DNA from 4 places in the Caballeronia sp. LP006 genome. Region 2 is predicted to be linked to each of the others. Evidence: predicted binding sites of a transcription regulator. Region 2 holds the regulator's gene; each other region holds the start of a gene.
The links. Region 2 encodes FliA, which starts transcription of late flagellar genes. Its sites were predicted from a motif close to CTAAAGTTTNNNNNNNNNNNGCCGNTA; they were not measured.

Region 1: a site for FliA is predicted at 1,985-2,011, ahead of motA (flagellar motor stator protein MotA). Genes of this name have one in related genera too.
Region 3: a site for FliA is predicted at 1,552-1,578, ahead of P9250_RS19320 (flagellin). Genes of this name have one in related genera too.
Region 4: a site for FliA is predicted at 1,806-1,832, ahead of flgM (flagellar biosynthesis anti-sigma factor FlgM). Genes of this name have one in related genera too.

The regions. Positions count from the first base shown of each region.
Region 1 is NZ_JARTVW010000005.1:573,199-577,383, reverse strand. Features, by position in the region: gene motB (flagellar motor protein MotB) at 78-1,061, opposite strand; gene motA (flagellar motor stator protein MotA) at 1,078-1,938, opposite strand; gene flhD (flagellar transcriptional regulator FlhD) at 2,400-2,711, opposite strand; gene P9250_RS19375 (glycosyltransferase family 4 protein) at 3,360-4,185, shown strand, end outside.
Region 2 is NZ_JARTVW010000005.1:309,439-313,623, reverse strand. Features, by position in the region: gene flhF (flagellar biosynthesis protein FlhF) at 1-715, shown strand, start outside; gene P9250_RS18150 (MinD/ParA family protein) at 708-1,628, shown strand; gene P9250_RS18145 (RNA polymerase sigma factor FliA) at 1,647-2,378, shown strand; gene P9250_RS18140 (diguanylate cyclase) at 2,473-3,567, opposite strand; gene P9250_RS18135 (aromatic ring-hydroxylating dioxygenase subunit alpha) at 3,771-4,185, shown strand, end outside.
Region 3 is NZ_JARTVW010000005.1:560,352-564,536, reverse strand. Features, by position in the region: gene P9250_RS19325 (tetratricopeptide repeat protein) at 1-1,403, shown strand, start outside; gene P9250_RS19320 (flagellin) at 1,678-2,814, shown strand; gene fliD (flagellar filament capping protein FliD) at 2,994-4,185, shown strand, end outside.
Region 4 is NZ_JARTVW010000003.1:1,168,888-1,173,072, reverse strand. Features, by position in the region: gene P9250_RS09980 (type 1 glutamine amidotransferase domain-containing protein) at 191-877, opposite strand; gene P9250_RS09975 (TetR/AcrR family transcriptional regulator) at 1,006-1,611, opposite strand; gene flgM (flagellar biosynthesis anti-sigma factor FlgM) at 1,862-2,167, shown strand; gene P9250_RS09965 (EAL domain-containing protein) at 2,519-3,295, opposite strand; gene gcvA (transcriptional regulator GcvA) at 3,383-4,185, opposite strand, start outside.

The sequences.
Region 1 (4,185 bases), 260 kb from region 2:
GTGTGTCTCTTGCGGTCTTGCCGGGTTGACGGCTAAAACGTGTGGAGTCTTGAGAGTCTTTCGCGCGGATTTCGCTTTTATTGCGGTCGCGCTTGGAATACGGGCGCGAGTTTGTCCAGCACGGGAGCCGCGCCCGCCGCGTTGTCGAATGTCGCGGGCGGCGCGCCGTCGTCGCGCAACATGGCGCTCTCCGCGCGCCGGTTGAGCACGATGATGCTGATGCGCCGGTTTTCCGGGTCCATCGCGTCCTTGCGATTCAGGTTCTGCGTCGATGCAAGCCCGAGCACGCGCAGCACCTTCGCTTCGTCCATGCCGCCGTAGATCAGCTCGCGCCGCGACGCGTTCGCGCGGTCCGCCGACAGTTCCCAGTTGCTGTAGCCCTTGTCGCCGCCGGCGTACTTCACGGCATCCGTATGTCCTTGCACGACTATTCGATTGGGCACGTCGTTCAGCGTCTTGCCTATCTCGCGCAAAATGTCGCGCATGTACGGCTGCACGGAGTCGCTGGAGAGCGCGAACATGGGCCGCTTCTGGGTATCGACAATCTCGATGCGCAAGCCCTGCTGGGTCGAATCGATGCGTATCTGCTGCCTGAACTGGCGCAAGGTCGGGTTGGCCTCGACGGCCGACATGAGCTTCACCTGGAGGTCGTGCAGGCGCTCTTGCTCGCGGCGTTCGATCTCGCCTTCGGCTTGTCTCAACGCGGCTTCATCGGGTCTTGCCGACGAACGCACCGCGAACGGCGTATTGCCTTCGGTGGTGCGCACCGTGCCGGGCTCGGGACTCGACAGATCGCGCCCGCCGCCCATGATGATGCTGGAGTCCATGCCGACGGTCTTGCCGCCGACCATCGCGGCCTTGAGCGGCGTGTTGAAGTATTCGGCGATACCGCGTCGTTGCACCGGCGAAGTCGAACTCAGAAGCCACATGAGCAGGAAGAACGCCATCATCGCGGTCATGAAGTCCGCGTAGGCGAGCTTCCACGCGCCGCCGTGATGTCCCTTGCGGCCCGCGACGATTCGCTTGATGAAAATTGGCCGGTCTTTGTCGGGTGAGCTCATGGCGTCGTTCCTCGCTTCACTTCGCGCGGACGCGGCGCACGTGTTCTTCCAGTTCGGAGAACGACGGGCGCTCGGTCGAGAACAGCACCTTGCGGCCGAACTCCACCGAGATGGCGGGCGCATAGCCGTTCAGACTCGCAAGGATCGTCACCTTGATGCACTGAAACATCTTGGTCTGCTCGGCCACGCGCTGCTCCGCCACGCCCGCGAGCGGGCCGATGAAGCCATACGAAAGCAGAATGCCGAGGAAGGTGCCGACGAGCGCCTGCGCGATCATCTCGCCGAGAATCGCGGGCGGCTGATCGGCGGAAGCCATCGTGTGCACGACGCCCATGACGGCCGCGACGATACCGAACGCGGGCATGGCGTCGCCCACTTTGTGCAGCGCTTGTGCGGGCGCTTCGCCTTCGGCGTGATGCGTCTCGATTTCCTCGTCCATGAGGCTTTCGATCTCGAACGCGTTCATGTTGCCGCCGACCATCAGCCGCAGATAATCCGTCAGGAATTCGACGATGTGCTCATCCGCGAGAATCTTCGGGTACTGACCGAAAATCGGGCTTTTATGGGGATCGTCGATATCGCTTTCGAGGGTGAGCGTGCCTTCCTTGCGCGCCTTGGCGAGCAGGACGTAGAGCAGGCCCATCAGTTCCATGTACACATCCTTGTTGTACTTGGAGCCCTTGAACAGCGTGGGAATGACGCGCAGCGTCGACTTGATCGTCTTGATGCCGTTACCGAGGATGAATGCGCCGACACCCGCGCCCGCGATCATCAAGATTTCGACCGGTTGCACGAGCGCGCCAAGGTGGCCGCCTTCGAGCGCGTAACCGCCGAATACGGACAGCAATGTCACGAGCGTTCCAACGAAAATCAGCACAGTCGAGTCCTCAAGGTAGTTGCGGGATGACCGCCGTTATGTGGGTTTACGGCACGGCAAGGGAAAACTTTGGTGCATGACCGGGAGGTGAGGCAAACGCTAAAACCCGCGTGGGATGGGGCTCTGACGACATGCGGCGCAATGGCGCATGGCGCGCGGGGACGCTACGGTGCGAGTGCCTTTTCGTGCGGGCGATGGCGGCGTATATCTCTTCGCGATAAGCCAGTTGTTCGTGGTTAAAGACGAGTTGACCGCGAGACGTGCGTCGATCTGGCAGCGAGGCGGCTCACTGCATGGGTCGCCTGTCATGGGCCGCAGACGTATGCCGACCAACTTACGAGGTGTTGGCACGGCGGCCGCTCGTCTGATCGGTTCATGCCGGCTGCGCGCCGTTGCGTTCGGTCAGCGCTGTGAACGTGGAACGCAAACGCCGCCGTGATCGGCTCGAATCAACGCGCAGATCAGCCGGCCTCTATCGCCAATGCATCCGCGAGGAGGGTCGCGTCCGGCGCTGCGCTTTTGTCCTTTTCGTCGAGGGAAGAAAGGATGGCGTGATCGTCGAAGCGAAAGCGGCACAGCAAATGGCTCGACGACGCCACCCTCACCGCCTGCGCGGGCGAAAGCGAAGCCAGTAACTGCGCCACGTCGTCCGAAAGCGCCAGCCGAGCCATGGCCGAAGCGCGGTCCGCAAGCAATAGCTGCTGCGCCAGAAGCAAGTACGCGAGATTAAGCTCGCGAATCTCCGTGAGCGTGGTGGTTGTGCTGGCCGTCATCTTTTCCCCGAATCGATACCCGGCTCGTCAGGCCGTGCGGGAAACGTTTGCTCGGATCGCTCTGGATTGCGGCGATTCGGCCCCGCTCATGGTGTGGATTCGATTGTCGATGAGGCTTCGAGCGCGCGCCAATCGGATAAATCGACCGATTTACCGACGGAAAAGCCGCGACGTCGTGTAAGAAAAATTCCTACGCGAAATAGTTGAACGGCTGTTTGAGCGAATCGGGAGCACCAAACTCAACTATCGGCTGCTTCTCATCTGACTTGAAATGCCTCGAGCACGAATCGCCCCGTGCCATGCGCAGAACCGGCCCATATGCCTTAGGCCCGATCCGTGCTACTTCAATGCCTCGCGGCAATGCCCTGCGTGCGTCGAATTCGTCTACGTCATTGATATCGATGCACTTTTTGACTTCGTAACAGCCGTTGTTTCGCGCTGTAACAAGGTTAAGCGTTTGAAAAATGAAGTGTAATGCCGCGCTCGATCCCGATAATGAGCAGTAAGGGATAACCCGGTTGAACAGTTTCTTGTCCGGGCCAGTCTCGGGCGGCGTCTTCTACACGAACGCGGCCCGCCCGAACGGCATGCGTCGAGCGCTCGACCGGAGCGTGACTGCAATGCCTTAAATAACAGGAGAGTCACGTTATGCGAATCGCACAAATTGCACCGTTGCACGAAGCAGTTCCCCCGAAGTTTTACGGCGGCACCGAGCGCGTCGTGTCGTATCTGACCGACGCACTCGTCGACCTCGGCCACGATGTAACTCTGTTCGCCAGTGGCGATTCGCAAACCAAGGCGACTCTCGATGCGGCCTGGCCGCGCGCGCTGCGCCTCGACCCGACCGTGCGCGACGCGCTCGCGCCGCACATGCTCCTGCTCGAAACCGTCCGCCGCCGCGCGCATGAATTCGACGTGCTGCACTTCCACCTCGATTACATGCCGTTTCCGCTGTTCACGCAGATGGACACGCCTTTCGTGACGACGCTGCACGGCCGTCTCGACCTGCCTGAACTCCAGCCGATCTTCAACACGTTCACGAAGGCGAACGTGATCTCGATCTCGGACAATCAGCGCACGCCGCTGCCGCAAGCGAACTGGCTGAACACGGTCTATCACGGTCTACCTGAAGATTTGCTCACGCCGCAGCCGCACAAGAAGCCGGAATACCTGGCGTTCCTCGGTCGTATCTGCCCGGAAAAGCGCGCCGATCTGGCCATCAAGATCGCGGCGCAAAGCGGTCTGCCACTGAAGATCGCCGCGAAAGTGGACAAGGTCGACCAGGAATATTTCAAGTCGACCATCGAGCCGCTCTTGTCGCAGGCGCATGTCGAGTTCATCGGCGAGATCAATGAAGCGCAGAAGCCGGAATTCTTGTCGGGCGCAAAGGCGCTGCTATTCCCGATCGACTGGAACGAGCCGTTTGGCCTCGTGATGATCGAAGCGATGGCATGCGGCACGCCGGTGATCGCGT
Region 2 (4,185 bases):
GTTGATGGAACGCGGCGGCGTGTTCGCGCTGATGGGCCCGACGGGCGTCGGCAAGACGACGACCACGGCAAAGCTCGCGGCGCGCTGTGTGATGCGCTTCGGCGCCAGCAAGGTCGCGCTCCTGACGACGGACAGCTACCGGATCGGCGCGCATGAACAACTGCGCATCTTCGGCAAGATTCTCGGCGTCTCGGTGCATGCGGTAAAGGACGGCGCCGACCTGCAACTCGCGCTCTCCGAACTGCGCAACAAACATATCGTGCTGATCGACACGATCGGCATGAGCCAGCGCGATCGCACGGTCTCCGACCAGATCGCGATGCTGTGCGGCACGGGTCAGCCGGTGCAACGCTTGTTGCTGCTGAACGCCACGAGCCACGGCGACACGCTCAACGAAGTCGTGCAGGCCTACAAGAGTGCGCCGGACCAGCCGCCGCTCGCGGGCTGCATTCTGACCAAGCTCGACGAGGCGACCAACCTCGGCAGCGTGCTCGATACGGTCATCCGCTACAAGCTGCCGGTGCATTACGTATCGACCGGTCAGAAGGTGCCGGAGAACTTGTACGTCGCAACCAAGCGTTTCCTCATCAAGAGCGCGTTCTGCATTCCGCGCGATGGCTCGCCTTTCGTGCCGCAAGACGACGATGTGCCGGCGCTTCTGTCCGCACTGTCCGCACGCGCCACGACCGAACTGCATGGAGTCCATTTTGGATAAGTTCGTGCTCGATCAGGCTGAAGGCCTGAGAAGGCTGCTGACGCGCGCCAGTTCTCGCGTGGTGGCTGTAGTGGGCGGACCGGCGGGCATCGGTTGCACGTCGGCGGTAGTGAACCTCGGCGCGGCGTTGTCCGTGCATGGCAAGGATGTGCTCGTCATCGACGAGCGGCATAACGCGGGCTCGGTCAGCCGCATGGCGGGTGTGGATGGCGCGGGCGCGCTCTCGGCGGTGATGTCCGGCCGTCGCGAACTGCAGGATGTCGCGGTGCGCACGCCGATGGGTTTTTCGCTGATCGCCGCACCGCGCGATGAACGTATCAGCCACGACGCAGCGCAAGCACGCGCGCTGCTCGACGGCCCCGCGGATATCGTGCTGATCGATGCGCAACTCGATCGTAATGGCGCGCTCTCGTCGCTCGCGGCGCAGGCGCATGACTTTCTGATAGTGACGCGGGTAGCCGCGTCGGCGATCACCGAGGCGTATGCGTGCATGAAGCGCTTGCACTACGCCCACGCGATCGGCCAGTTCCGCGTGCTGATGAATCACGTGCAGGACGCAGCCGATGCAGCGGTCGCGTTCGACAACCTCTCGGGTGTCGCGAGCCGTTATTTGGCCGTGTCGCTCGTGCAGGCAGGGTATGTGTCCGAGGATGCGCGCGTCGCTCGGGCGAGGGAGCTCTCTCGGTGTGCGGTGGAAGCGTTTCCGGCTACGGCCGCGGCGCGCGACTACCGCTACATCGCAGCCGAGCTGCTGCACTGGCCGATGCGTCCCGCGCCGTTTTCGCGCGGCGACGAAGCGAGCCAGTACGACGCGCACATTCCGGTTGGCGAGTCTGGTGAAAGCGGACGGAAAGCGGCGCACCGAGCGGCGGCGTTTTCCGATCATGCAATGAGCAGCACGGCGTCGATGTGATATTGAAAGGTGAACAGGATGTATAACGCCCAAGGCAAACTCTCGCAGTCCGACGTGCTTACGAAATATGCGCCGCTCGTTCGCCGCCTCGGACTCCAGCTCGTCGCCAAAATGCCGGCGAGCGTCGATCTCGACGATCTGATCCAGGCCGGCATGATTGGCCTCCTCGATGCGGCTAGCCGCTACAAGGAAGATCAGGGCGCCCAGTTCGAAACCTACGCAAGTCAGCGTATTCGCGGCGCCATGCTCGACGAGTTGCGCGCCAATGACTGGTTGCCACGCAGCATGCGCAAGACATCGCGCGAAGTGGAGTCGGCGGTACACAAGGTGGAACAGAACCTTGGCCGTTCAGCCAGCGAGACCGAAGTCGCCGAGCACATGAAGATGCCGCTCGACGAGTATCAGTCGATGCTGCAGGACTTGCATGGCAGCCAGTTGATCTATTACGAAGACTTCGACCGCTCGGCGGACGACGAGCCGTTCCTCGACCGTTACTGCGTCGATCGTTCGGACCCGCTGTCGGCGCTTCTGGACGACAGCCTGCGCGGCGCGCTGATCGAAGCCATCGACAAGTTGCCGGAGCGCGAGAAGCTGCTCATGAGCTTGTACTACGAGAAGGGCCTCAACCTGCGCGAAATCGGCGCGGTGATGGAAGTGAGCGAGTCGCGCGTGTGCCAGTTGCATAGCCAGGCCGTGGCGCGTTTGCGTGCGAAGCTGCGGGAACAGTCGTGGACTAGCGTCGAGGCTTGAGTTCCGAGTTGTAGAGGCGCGCGAAGCCCCGAACCGGGGCCGCGCGCTTTTTGCTCTTGCCTTTGCAAAGGCGCTCGAATGCGCGCGGATGGGCTCAATGCATCTCGAAGTCGCGCGCCTCGGCGAACACCGTCTTGCCTTCGCCGAGACTCTTTGCGCGATACATCGCGCGATCCGCGGCTCTCAGCACGGCGGTGATATCGGCGTCATGCGCTTCTGCCGCGCTCGACAGCAAGCAGGCGCCGATACTCGCCGATACGCTCACTGGCCGCTCCTGCACCAGCGTGAGGTCGGCGAGCGCCGAATGGATGCCATCGGTGAGCGTGAGCACCGCGCTGCGATCGCGCATGTTGCGCGCGAGCACGACGAACTCGTCGCCGCCCAGCCGCGCGATGGTGTCGGTCTTGCGCATGCGCCGTGCAAGCAATTGCGCGAACGACTGCAACAGCACGTCGCCGACCGCGTGACCGTAGGTATCGTTCACGCCCTTGAAGCCGTCGAGGTCGATCAGTAGCAGTGCGCTGGTGTTCGCGTCGGCGGCTTCGGGCGCGGACATCGCGCGATTCACGGTTTGTTCGAGCGCGTAACGGTTATAGAGGCCCGTGAGCGGGTCCGTCGATGCCTGCCGCGCCAGCACGCGATTCGCGCTGCCAAGCCTGTCGACCAGCACACTCAGATACACCGACGCGCCCAGCACGCTCAGCGCGAGCCCGAGCGCGGCGGCGCGGTTTGCCACCCACCACGGTTGCCACAACGCCAGCGCGACGATCGCGACGAGCGCCATCGCGCACGAAATGGCGAGCGTGCGCTTGCCGTAGCGGCATCCCGAGCCGATCAGAAACCAGAACACCACCCACAGCAGCGGCAAGGCGAGCGTGCCGCAGAGAAAGAACATCGCGCCGAGCAACGCCTGATCGAGGATAGTGGTGATGACGAGCCGGACGTTGGACAGCGCCATCATCCGGCTGACGAGCAATAGTGTGATTGCACCGTAGGACACGTAGAGCGCGATCAACCGCGTGATCAGCGACGCGTTGGCCGAAGGGTGCCGCCACGCATACACCGCATAAGCCAGCAGAACTGCCGCTCCCATCCCGATACGCAGCATGGCTTGCTCGCGTTCGGGATTCCGGTTGCCGGACCATGCGAAGGCATAGGCCCGGCGTGCCGGTTGATGCGCCTGCTCCATACTGAACCCCTGGTGGTGATTTCTTGCTGTTATGGTCTTTTGCGCGTGTCTTTGCTGTCGCGCTTTTGTCTTATTGCGGCCCGGTCGCGATGTTCGTCTCCGACGACTGGTATTTTGCAACGTTTTGCCAAGCTGCTGTGAATCGTGTAAGAACGCATCTCGGACAGATGATTAACGGCGTTTTCTGCGGATGCTTCAGTGCTATGAGCGACGACTTTTCTCTCGCTGGCGAATGGCTGGCGGTCTGTAATGGCGATGACGTGCCGGCGGGTTCGACGCGAGCGTTCATCGTCGCGGATGAGCGCATCGTCGTATGGCGCGATGCCGAAGGCGTGGCGCATGTCTGGCGTGACTACTGTCCGCATCGCGGCGCGCAACTGTCGCTGGGCACGGTGACGAACGATCAGCTCGTGTGTCCCTATCACGGCTGGCGCTACGACACGCTTGGTCAGTGCGTGCTGATTCCGTCGAATCCGTCGCTTCGGCCTTCGAAACGCGCGTGCGCCACCGCGTTCGTCGCCGAGGAGAAATACGGCGTCGTGTGGATGTGCTTCGGCGAGCCCGCGCACGCGCTCGATTTCTTTCCCGAAGCCGCGATTCCGGGCGGACGGCGCATCA
Region 3 (4,185 bases), 250 kb from region 2:
CTGCTTGCCGTCGCGCCGTGGAACTCGCGCCGTTGTCGGCGAAAGCGCACGAAACGCTCGGCGTGGTGCTGATGGACCAGACGCGGTTCGACGACGCGGAGAAGCATTCGCGTCGCGCGATCGAACTCGATCCAACTTGCGACAGCGCGCACGAGAACCTGTTGTTCTGCTTGTCGCACAAGGAAGAAATCGACCGGAAGGCGTACTTCGAGCAGCATCTGTACTTCGCCGAGCAATGCGCGAAGCCGCTGCAATCAACGTGGAAGAAGCATCGGAACCAGCCGGACCCGAACCGCTGCATTCGCGTGGGCTTCGTCTCGGGCGACTACAACCAGCATCCGGTGGCTGTCTTCATCGAGCCGGTGTTCCGCTATCTCGTGAACGATCCCAGCGTTAGGGTGCACGCGTACTACAACCGCTCGGTGACCGACGAGGTCACGCGCACGCTGCGCGATATCGTGCCGCGCTGGCACGACGTCTCGGGTTGTAGCGATGCCGCGCTCGCCGACAAGATTCGCGCGGACGGCATCGACGTGCTGATCGATCTTTCGGGGCACACGGCCTATAACCGCCTGCTGACTTTCGCGCGCAAACCCGCGCCGATCCAGGCAACGTGGATGGGCTATCTCGGCACGACCGGCATGACCGCGATGGATTACTACATCGGCGATCGCCACTATGTGCCTGAAGAACAGATCGACGGTCAGTTCGTCGAAAAGCTGGCTTATCTGCCGGCGTATGCGCCTTTCAAGCCCTCGGAACATGCGCCGGCGCTCAACGCGTTGCCCGCGCTCACCAACGGCCACATCACTTTCGGCAGCTTCAACCGCTTCAACAAACTGCGTCCGCGCACCATCGCGCTGTGGTCGGAACTGCTGCGCGCGGTGCCGCATGCGCGCATGTTGATCGCAGGCGTGCCGCGCGACGACAGCCACACGATTCTGATCGATTGGTTCGAGAAGGAAGGAATCGATGTGAGCCGGCTCGAGTTTCGTCAGCGCTCGTCGCTCGTGCGCTATCTCGCGCATCACCTCGACGCCGATATCGCGCTCGACACGTTCCCTTACGCGGGCGGCGTCACCACCATGCAGGCGCTGTGGATGGGCGTGCCCACGCTCACCTTGCCCGGCGAACTGATCGCGAGCCGAGGCAGCACGTCGGTGCTTTCCAACACGGGCCTCGGTGACTTCGTGGCTCGCGACCGCGCGGACTTCGTCGCGAAGGGCATCGAATGGGCGGGCCGGGTCGAAGAACTCGCGCAGATCCGCGCCGGCATGCGCGAGCGCTGCCTGCAGTCGCCGGGGTTCCAGCCCGACACGGTGGCCCGCGCGCTCTCCGCCAGCATGCGCCAGATGTGGCAGCGCTGGTGCGCCGGCAAGGCTGCGGCCACGTTCGACGTCTGAAGCGAATTTTTAACGAAAGAAGTCGCTCCGTCTGCCGTTAAAGCTCTCAGACGGGGCATTCAAAAACCGCGAGCATCGGCAGCAGAGCCCCGCTGGGCAAGCTTTAGCACGGATTTCCAGCTATTTATCAGGCAAATCGAATCGAGCACTAAAGTTTGCCTAGCACGGGCCGAAAACCTAAACAAGCGGCCAAACAAACAAACGACGGACGCTTCCGCCAAACGATGGCGTTATCAACTCAGATAAATGCGCCAGGCCTCATCGGAGAAACAAAATGATCGGTATCAATAGCAACATCAACTCGCTGGTCGCTCAGCAAAACCTGAACGGCACGCAAAGCGCACTGTCGTCGGCAATCACGCGTCTTTCGTCGGGCAAGCGCATCAACAGCGCAGCAGACGACGCAGCTGGCCTCGCAATCGCTTCGCGCATGACCTCGCAGATCAACGGCCTGAACCAAGGCGTTTCGAACGCGAACGACGGCGTGTCGATGGTTCAGACGGCTTCGAGCGGTCTGTCGCAGATCACGGACAACCTTCAGCGTATCCGTCAGTTGGCCGTGCAAGCATCGAGCGGCTCGCTGTCGACGGCTGACAAGACCTCGCTGCAACAAGAAGTGACGCAGCGTATCAGCGAAATCAACCGTATCTCGTCGCAAACCACGTTCAACGGCACGAACCTGCTCGACGGCACCGCCGGCAGCAAGACGTTCCAGGTTGGCGCGAACGTCGGCCAGTCGATCACGATCGACCTCGGCTCGGCAGCAAACGTCTCGGCTCTGTCGCTCGGCGGCAGCAACCCGCAGAAGGGCACGGTCATCGGCACGGTCGACGGTCTGAGCCTGGGCAACACGGGTGCATCCGCAGCTGCCAGCTCGGCAACGATCACGTCGGTCAACGTCATCGCTGACGGCTCCGGCGGCTACACGTTCACCGACCAGGACAACAAGGCGCTCGGCAGCTCGTTCGCCTCGTCGAACGTGTTCACGGGTCTGTCCGCAGGCAGCACGAGCATCAGCCTGAACAGCACCAACGTTCCTTCGGCAACTGCAGCTCAAACGTCCGAAGTCGGCGCGCTGACCGCGAACAACACGCCGCCGCAAGTGTCGCAAATCGACATCAGCAAGGCGAACGGCGCATCGTCCGCAATCGAGGCAGTCGACAACGCACTGGATGCAGTGAACTCGCTGCAAGCTCAGTTGGGCGCCGTGCAGAACCGCTTCAGCTCGGTTGCCGCTACCCAGACCGCGCAGTCGACCAACCTGTCGTCCGCTCAGTCGCAGATCACCGACGCGAACTTCGCGCAGGAAACCGCGAACCTCTCGAAGGCTCAGGTTCTGCAACAAGCTGGTATCTCGGTTCTGGCGCAAGCGAACTCGATGCCCCAGCAGGTTCTGAAGCTCCTCGGCTAAGCATCGCCGACGCAGTAACCGGCGCGTCTCGATCACGGCGCGCCGGCGACGTACCCAGGGAGGCTTGCCTCCCGATTTGCATTTCCGCCAGAGGCGCCTTCATGACGAGTCGCCTGCTGACGGCGCAGTAAAACGCATCTTCAACCGCTCACGGCAAGAAGCCAGAAACGGAGCCATACATGTCCACGGTAGCAACCACTTCGGCATCCACGGTCGATCCGACCAGCGCCGTCCAGCAGGCCGCGCAGTCGATCATCAGTGGCTCGACCAACTCCACGATGGATGTGAACTCGCTCGTCACCGCCATCGTCAACGCGAAGGTCGCCGGACAGACGGATGCGCTGACAGCCAAGCAAACCAAGGACAACACCCAGCTCACCGCGGTCGGCACGCTCAAGTCCGTGCTGTCGCTTTTGCAAAGCTCGGTGAGTTCGCTCGCGGACGGCACGACGCTCGGCGCCTTCACGGCGACCGGCAGCGGCAAGGGTCTGACCGGCACGGCCAGCACCGGCGCGGTCGCGGGCACTTATTCGGTCGCGGTCAGCAATATCGCCACCTCGCAATCGCTTACCTCCACCGCGTTCACCAGCACCGCGCAACTCGGCACGGGCACGATGAAGCTGTCGGTGGGCGGCAAGGACATGTCGATCAGCATCGACTCTTCGAACAACACGCTCGCGGGCATTGCGTCCGCGATCAACAAGGCAAGCGGTAACCCCGGCATCACGGCGGCGGTCGTCAACGGCACCGATGGCGCGCACCTCGTGCTGCGCTCGGCGTCGACGGGCCAGGCCAACGGCATTACCGTGGCGGTCACGCCGAACATGCAGTCCGACGGCACGACGCCCGACGACAACGGTTTGTCCAAACTCAACGTGGCATCGACGTTGAGCGCCGCCACGACAGACTCGAACGGCAATGCGGTTCCGGCGCAGACGGCCATCAGCTCGTCGAACTGGACGCAGACGACGGCCGGCATGGACGCCAACTTCACCATCGCGGGCACGCCTGCCAGCAGCTCGACCAATGCGGTCACGACGGCGCTGTCCGGCGTGACGCTGAATCTCACGTCGGATGCGGTCGGCACGACGCAGACCTTGACCATCGCGCAGGACACGGCCACGCAGAAGACGGCCATCGATGGCTTCGTCACCGCGTACAACAACTTCATCACGACGGCCGCGTCGCTGACTTCGTTCGACTCGACCCAGGCAGCCGGTTCGCAAGGCGGCGCGCTGCTCGGCGACTCGATGATGAACACCATTCGCAACGCCCTTTCCAGCACGATTGCCAAGGGCGTGGGTTCCGGCACGAGCCAGGTGAACCTTGCATCGATCGGCATTACGCTGCAACCGGACGGCACGCTCAAGA
Region 4 (4,185 bases), on a different contig from region 2:
GGCTATGTGCAACGCGTGCATGCTGCCACGCAGCAGGATTTCTCACGACACGCGGGCTGGTTTCGTGATGTGGGATCGACGAGCTCACGCGCCCGGCAATTTGCCCGTGCATCGCAAGTCCTGGCACGAGCGTGGGTTCCATGGCGCGCGGCCGCCCAATGGCCGCGCGCGCCGGTAACGTCAACGTCGGTTATTGCGCGAGCGCCGAGTGCTTCATCAACGTCGCCGCAGCGGACGACGATGAAGCCGGGTTCTGCCCGGTAATCAAAAGGCCATCGGTGACGACATAAGGTGCCCAGTCTTCGAGCTTCGAATAGATGCCGCCCTTCGCCTTGAGTTCGTCTTCAACGAGGAACGGCACGACATCGGTCAGTCCGACCGCGGCTTCCTCGGAGTTGGTGAAGCCCGTGACTCGTTTGCCTTCGACAAGCGGTGCGCCCTCCGGCGTGCGGACATGGCGCAGCACGCCAGGTGCGTGGCAGACCAGCGCGACAGGCTTGCCAGCGGCCAAGAAGGCTTCGATCAGGGCGATCGAGTTTTTGTCTTCGGCCAGGTCCCAGAGCGGACCATGACCGCCCGGATAAAACACGGTATCGAAATCGGCTTGCGAGACGAGATCGAGCTTTACCGTGCTGGCAAGCTGCGCGGTAGCCTGCGAATCGGCTTCGAAACGATGTGTCATCTCGGTCTGATTGGCCGGCTCGTTGCTCTTCGGGTCGAGCGGCGGCTGACCACCTTTAGGCGATGCCAGCACGATTTCCGCGCCCGCATCCCTGAAGGCGTAGTAGGGTGCGGCCAGCTCTTCGAGCCAGAAACCCGTCTTGCGGCCCGTGTTGCCGAGTTGGTCATGCGAGGTCAGAACCATGAGCACTTTCATGTTGCATCTCCGTGGGTGAGTAAGGCGAAACCGTAAAGAAGGTTGATGGGGTTAGTAGACCAGTCGTCTAGTAAATGCTTCAAAAAAAGCACCTCTAAAGAAGTGCTGGCACCTCGCTCCCTGCTTCGTCAGGGAGCAAGTCGCAAGATCTGCTGCGTTGTCGTCGTCGCCACTTCAAACGGCTGCGTGTTGCGAACAATCTTCACCATGATGCTGGCGCCGAGCCACAGTTGATACAAGCTCTGCGCGACGCTTTGCGGATCACCTTCGATCGAAAGCGAGCCTTCCGCCACACCGATTTCGATTGCACTTGCAAGACGGCTAACGATCCCCGCCGTGCCGCGCTTCAGCGTGGCGCGCATGGCCTCCGACATGTCCGCCACTTCGGCGCCGAGCTTGACCGCGAGACATTTGCCCTGGCAATCGAAGAAGGACTGGGTTTCTTGCCAGATGCTCCAGTAGTTCGTCAGCCGCTGCGCCATGCTCAGTCCGGGCTGCGCTAGCGTCTGGTCGAGGTCGTTCAGGTAGTCCTCGAAATAGCGTTCCAGGAGCGCCACGCCGAACGCATCCTTGGAGCCAAAATAATGATAGAACGAGCCCTTCGGCACGCCGGCTTCCGTGAGAATCTCATTCAGGCCGACGGCGGAAAAGCCTTTGGCGCCGATCAACCGTTGACCGACGGTAATGATGTTTTCGCGGACGTCGACGGTTTCTGATGTGTTTGCGGTAGGCATGGGTGGACTTTAGCTTATAGTAGACCAGTCGTCTAGTATTTTAAGAAATTTCTTGCCCTCGCAGACGCCAAGTCCGGTCTATGTGCGATTCCTCACACTTTGTTTCAATTTGTTGCAAATACACGGGAGGCTTACTGGATAAGGCTTTGCGGGCTGGACGAGGTTGCGAGGGTGTCGGCAGGCCGCCGGGCTTGGTAAAGATTTCAAGCCCCACTCCGTTAAAGAACTCAACAGACAAGGAGCCGAAGCCATGAAGATCGAATCGAACAACACGCCCGCCGCACTCCAATCCGACACCTTTCGCGTAGCAAGCAAACGCGATGTGCAGGCTACGGGCGGCGTGCAGCAAACCAGCGCGACCAACGCAACCAGTTCGAAAGTGACGTTGTCCTCGTTGTCGTCTATGCAAGTCACGGGCGGCGCGGACATCGACACGGCGAAGGTCGAATCGATCAAGGCGGCTCTGCGTGATGGAACCTACAAGATCGACTCGGGCAAGATTGCGAGCGGCATGTTGAGCACCGCAGGCGATTTGCTCAAGACGACGATGCGTTGATGGGTGGTTAAGCGGGAATGGAGCGCGGGCGGCGTAGCGCAAAGCGTCGGGGGACAAAACCAAATGCCCCGTTCAAATGGCATGGCCGATTCTGCAGATTCGTAGTCGAGCGGACCGACGCGTAGTGAGCCCGACACCAATCACTCGCCTGGCGGCCCATACATCTTCGGATTTCTGCGCGGCGCCTCGACACGCTCTGAATGTGAATGATCAGTCGATGCCGGAGCTTGGGTGGCCGACCCTTCGGCTCCAACGCTATTCTCCGGCGATGCCGGCGCACCAGGCACCGCGCATCCCGCCAAAACGATTAGCAACGTCCCAAGCGCGGCTTTCAACATTTTGCACCCGGCATTAACGCACATTGGCAATCGCGGGCATCTCTTTGAACGAGGGCTTGGCGAACAAATAGCCTTGCATCAGGCTCACGCCGGCTGCTTCCAGAAAATCGCGCTCGCCTTGCGTCTCGATGCCTTCCGCGATCACGCGAATTCCCAGATCACTGCAAATCTTCAAGACGCCGGCAACGATCCGCTGACGCACGGTGTCGGTGTCGATGTCGCGCACCAATGCCATGTCGAGCTTGATCAAGTCCGGCTGAAAGTCGGCGAGCAGTGTGAGCCCTGAATAACCCGCGCCGAAATCGTCGATCGCGGTCTGAAAGCCGAACGATTTATACGCGCGGAAGATCTGCACCAGATGCGAACGGCTAATGATGTTTTCACCTTCGATGGTTTCGAAGATGATCTTATTCGCCGGGAAGCCGTGTTTCTCGGCGGCCTCGAAGGTACTGCGAATGCATGCCGCAGGCTGATAAACCGCGTTCGGCATGAAGTTGATCGACAGAAAGCTGTCCATGCCCATGCTTGCCGCCTGCTCGATTGCAGTCGTGCGGCAACGCTGATCGAAGTTATAACGGTTCGAGTCGTCGACCTGCGACAACACCGAACCCGCCGATTCGCCATTCGGCCCGCGTACGAGCGCCTCGTAGGCATAGGGACTGCCCGACCGCACGTCGACGATAGGCTGAAACGCAAAGGCCATTTCGATCTGCGCCACTTCGGGGCTATTGCAGCCACCGCAGCGAACGGGGCCGTTTGCCGGCTGTCCCGCCTCGTGAATTTTGATCATGTTTCGTTCGTCTGAAAAGTTGGTCTCTGAAGCGACCGCTTGCCATCACGCCGGCCTTCAATATATCGGACGATGGGACGCGCTTCTTTAACTTCCGGCACCTCCCGCGCTCGCCATGATCCACTTCTCGAAGGAAACCACGGCGTCATCCCCGACGCGGTCTGCGTTGATCACCAGTGTGTAATCGGCCGCGCGCCACGCCGGCGCCGCGATCGGGCATACGAGTCGGCCTTCGGCGATATCGCGTCCGATCAGCGGCAACGACGCGAGCGCCACGCCGAGCCCCTCCGCTGCAGCAGCGAGTTGCAGATATGTGTGCTCGAACTCGACATGCCGGGCCGCGCGCAAGTCCGCCGCGCCCGCCTCCTTGAGCCACGACGACCAACTCGTGCGCGTGCTGGCGGAATGCAGCAGCGCGTGATGACGCAGATCCGCGACGCTTGCTATGGGACGCTGACGCAGCAGCGCGGGGCTGCACACCGGCAGGCGCACATCGGCCATCAACGAGCGCGATACGACGCCCGCACCTTGTTCGTGACCCGAGCGTATGCCGATATCGAAGGCATCGCCGATATACCGCAACTTGCGCGACGTGGTCGACAACCTGACGTCGATATCGGGAAAGCGCGCCTGAAAGTCGGCGAGACGCGGCAGCAGCCAGCACAACGCGAAGCTCGCCAGCGCGTTCACGCGCACGACGCCGGACACGCGGCGCGTGAATTCGTCGTGCCTGAGGCGCGCTGCTCCGCGTGTGAGACGTTCGAACGCGCTGCTCACGTCGTTGAGGAGTGCCGCGCCTTCATCGGTAAGTTGAACGCCGCGCGCGCGCCGCTCGAACAACGGCACGCCGAACCAGTCTTCGAGCAGCCGTATTTGCTTGCCGACCGCCC